Regions from separate parts of the Sporosarcina sp. Y838 genome, predicted to be linked through region 2. Evidence: riboswitches for the same ligand, from Rfam matches in the RefSeq annotation. Region 2 holds a riboswitch; the other holds the start of a gene.
What was found. A riboswitch is a leader RNA that binds a small molecule or an ion and turns the genes downstream of it on or off. The one in region 2 is predicted to bind cyclic di-GMP.

Region 1 (2,205 bases), on a different contig from region 2:
AAAGAAAAGTAGAAAGAAGAGTATTTGTAGTGAAAATGAAATTAATAAAACCTTGTTAATCATTATTTACCTCCTTTCAAGGCAACGCAGATACACAAAGGTATTGGAATTCCAATAAGAAAAACAGTGTTCCTAAAAAGAGTGTTTCTCATTTCATAAAAAGCATCTCAATTTTTTTTGTAAACTTAAATTTAACACATAATTTATTGATTCACAATATATTTTTATTGAGCTTAATGATTCTTTTGTTGTGAAAATGTAATTTTAGACAAAGATAAAAAGCATTCCTCATTACAAAGAAATGCTCTATAAACTTTAAACATTCAATTCATAACTTGTTCAACTAACCTCCCATTAGTTCAATAATAAAAAAAGAGTTCCCTAAGAAGCCCCTATTGTTGAACTAAAGCACCCCGTTAGTGAAAAAAGAATTTTCACTCAAAATCACAAGCTCCTATAAAGTAATTAGTAACAAAAGTTCTATCAATTAATAATTGCTATCTGATTTCTACCATCTTCTTTTGCTTTATATAACGCATTGTCTGCCTTTTCAATAAAATCCTCCACGGTATCCCCATTGTAAAAAGATACTCCAATGCTGATTGTAAAATGAATACTTTCATTTTTGTGAATGAACTCTGATTTCTCAACAGCCTCACGTATACGTTCTGCTATTATTAGCCCTTCAGCAACATCGGTGTTTGGCAGAATAACTGCGAATTCTTCTCCGCCAAAACGAACGAAAACGTCAAAGTTTCTTACGTTATTGCAAATAATACTTGAAGTATGCCTAAGAGCTTCATCCCCACATTGATGACCATAAGTATCATTAACTTTTTTGAAATGGTCTATGTCTAACATCATAAAAACTAAAGAACTGTTCGTCCTTTTATAAATAGGAATAGATTTTTCCATAAACAGTTCTAAATATCTTCGATTATAGATACCAGTTAATGAATCTGTAATGGTAAGCTCTTCTACTTTTAGAAATAATTTATAAGACTTGTTTGCGAAGTATCCAATAGTCAGAGTAATAGACCAATTAATTAGCGAACCTAAAATAAGCGCATTGATTTCACTATTATCAGGATTAATTTTCTGACCAAACTCTGTTGTGTACTTCAAAAAGCTATAAAAGACTCCAGCTCCTATAATTACTTTCCATTTAGGATACATATTCATAATCATAATAATCGGAATCAGAGAGAGTGACCATATAAATGGATAATGGCTTCTCGCATACTCACTTATAGTGGTATCAATAAGAACTAGGGCAACCGTAAATAAAAAAAAAATAATTAATGAGTATTTAAAACGTTTTTCTTTCAATTACCTTCCTTACCCCTTTCGGTAACCCAGCCGTCATAGCTTAATGCTTTAGACCTGTGGTTTTGCGTCATTATCTTTCGATAACTTTGCCTTTTTCAATAGAGTTGCTAAGTAAATAAGTATACGACAGTTAAATGTTTCCAGGGTTAATTTTCCTGAATTTCATCGGTGTCTATTGTCTCTCAATGAACTAACCTGCCCGGTTAGTTCAATAAGATAAAAGCTTTACTCCTTCTTGAAGTAAAGCTCCCTATAATGGAATAATTTTTTATATTCTTTTAACGTTCCATATTAAATGCTTCACTATAGATTTTACGCAGTTTAGTTGCGTTATCGTGCCACTTAATTGGTTTACCATTGACGATTTGTACCAATACATCCAGACATCTATGCCATCCTGCCGCAGTATTAACTGCCCATGAATCATCGTTAAAAGTATGGGTAAAGATCATTCGACAGCCTTTATCCTCATCTTGCACTGAAATGTTTATCAATCATCAACTTCACGGAAACCAAATAAATATGGCTTGTCTAACTCTGTAATGATACCATTATATGTCGTTCCTTCACCGTCATCGAAAGCAATCTTGCCACCAAGTTTGAGATCCATCTCTCCTGTTGCGAAAGGGTACCATTGGGAAAAGTAACTAGGATTCGTAATAATAAGGAAAATATCTTCTGGATTATGAGAAAAAACTCGTTCAAATCTTAAAGCATAACGACCGTTTGACTCATGTAGTGTACCATATTCATTCATCATTTCATCCTCCTGCTTTTATCTTTGAAGTCTTGGGATTCATCACTAATTTTAACTATTTTTTTGTAGGGCAGGCGTCATTCTACCATTTTAAATAAATCAACCTTATCATTAACATA
Region 2 (2,205 bases):
CTTCTAATTGATCCGCATCGTAGATTTGTCTAGGTTCCAAAATCATATTGAATGTCTCTTTTTCTTCAATTGCGTAATCTATATGCATTGCAATCATTCTTCGAAGGACTGCTTCTGCCGACCCTTTTCCATCTAATTCATTTTCAAGTTCAATCGTTGCTTGAGAGAGTACGAAACTATGACATTGGTACATCAAGTCGCTCTTACTTTTAAAGTAATAATACAAAGAACCTTTCGTCATCAAAAGCTCTGCTGCAATTTCCTCCATCGTCGCTCCATCATAGCCTCTTTGATTTACAACAGTGATTGCTGTCAATAATATCTGTTCTTTCTTCTTCAATGTTCTTTTCTCAGAGAGCTTCATTTTTCCACCTCTACGCAAGCGTTTTCATTTCGGTAATGGTTTTTTGGATAGAACCTTTTTGGATGGTACCTTCTTGCTATTTTATATTCTTTCATTTAATCATTGTTAAATTAACTGATAATTCTAACCTTGTAGTTATTTTAGCAATCTACAAATTAGATTGCAAGTCCTTTTTGAACATTGTTTGAATTTTAAATTTAAGTTCAAATGTGTGTGTAACGGGCGGTTGGAGGCGATATTTGAGCGGTTGTGTGTGGGGATCGGGCGGTTGATGGCGGTATTCGGGCGGTCGTGTGTGGAGATTGAGCGGTCCAAACCCATATTCGGGCGGTCCGATTTCTCGTGGCAATCCTCACTCCAAAGTGCACTTTTCAGTTCTCCTTGTCTCTCTGTTGTTCTACTTTAGTGTAGTGCTGTTACACTTTAGTACCAGCTCAATGTTCTTTTGAATGTACTTCTATTAGAAGAACTCTTATCATCATTTGCGTTTGGGCGGGTATTAAGTAGCAGAATAATCTTAAAACGATAAAATATATGCTAATAGTACAAAAATAGAACCTCCCCAACCGCAACAGGTGACGTAATATTCAACCTAAGTTGGTTATACTGAACTATATAAAGTCAGCGGGGGAGTCCCCCACCCCCAACTGATGGTTAGTTGACTCATTCGGGCATTTATGGGCAGTGGGTTCCCTACTGTTGTTTTCATTCCCGAGAATACTAGACGTGGGGATCGAAGAATATAATGAGCGGAAACTGTGAAGTACATCCTCCATGTGGGCACCTTGGATGTATGGAGTTATTGGTGCAACCGGCCTGATTAGAGTTGGACATTATGTCCAATTCAGTCGGGTTTTTATTATGATGGGAGGAATGAGTGGTATTAATAAAATCCTAGATAATAAGGTACAAGCGTGCAGTACGTCAGGACCCTCTTTTGCTTTAGGACAGGCTTATGTCGATGAAATTATTCGTGATGAACAAAACCGTATTGCCAATGAAATCCATGATAGTGTCTCGCAAAGGTTGTTTGGTCTGTCTAGTTCCCTGCTTAGTTTGCAGATGAATGGTCAAGATATGACTTCTGATGAATTGAATGAAGAGTACCAGTTTTTATCTCAGTCGGTGAATATGACCATTATAGAACTTCGAGCAGCTATCTATCAACTCAGTTCCATCAAGAAAGGCGAGGACGATTTTCTTATCCGCCTTAAAAACTTTTTTTACGAGTACGCACGTCTCGTTGATGTACGGATAGATTACCAAATTACGGGTGACGAAGCGTTTATTTCGGAGGAATTAAAGCAGTCGCTTTATCGGATCATTTCTGAAGCGTGTGGCAATGCGGTTCGTCATGGTGAGTGTACTGCCATTGAACTAAGGTTGTTTTTATTGGAAGAGAAAACGGTGTTGGAAATTAAGGATAACGGGATCGGCATTAATGTAGACACGCACGAGAGTCAGCAGGAAAAAGGAATCGGTCTCGCTAATATGAAAGATAGTGTTCGTTCTTTCTTTGGTACATTTTCAATTGGTGGATTACAAGGCATTGGAACAGAAATTCAAATTGAAATTCCCAATTTAAATATGAAAAATGAGGTCATCGGATAATGCGAATTGTTAGTGTTGACGATCATCCACTGGTTAGAAAAGGGCTAGCGTCGATCCTTTCTTCAGACGATGCAATGGAAATTGTTGGAGAAGCAACGAATAGCCAAGAGGCGCTTATCCTTTTTCGCACAGCTACGCCTGATTTAGCGATTGTCGATCTTCGATTAGGGAAAGAATTCGGTTTGGATTTGATCGCAGAAGCGAAACAACAAGACATCACTTGCAAGTTC

Region 1: another riboswitch for cyclic di-GMP. It lies ahead of AC1TO4_RS00815 (GGDEF domain-containing protein); the one in region 2 lies ahead of AC1TO4_RS03375 (sensor histidine kinase).

Annotation. Positions count from the first base shown of each region.
Region 1 covers NZ_JBXCJD010000001.1:166,804-169,008, forward strand. The annotation lists gene AC1TO4_RS00810 (hypothetical protein) at 1-63, opposite strand, end outside; gene AC1TO4_RS00815 (GGDEF domain-containing protein) at 484-1,329, opposite strand; cyclic di-GMP riboswitch class I at 1,347-1,430, opposite strand; gene AC1TO4_RS00820 (SRPBCC family protein) at 1,608-1,823, opposite strand; gene AC1TO4_RS00825 (SRPBCC domain-containing protein) at 1,820-2,086, opposite strand.
Region 2 covers NZ_JBXCJD010000002.1:127,529-129,733, forward strand. The annotation lists gene AC1TO4_RS03370 (TetR/AcrR family transcriptional regulator) at 1-364, opposite strand, end outside; cyclic di-GMP riboswitch class II at 1,107-1,188, shown strand; gene AC1TO4_RS03375 (sensor histidine kinase) at 1,154-1,975, shown strand; gene AC1TO4_RS03380 (response regulator) at 1,975-2,205, shown strand, end outside.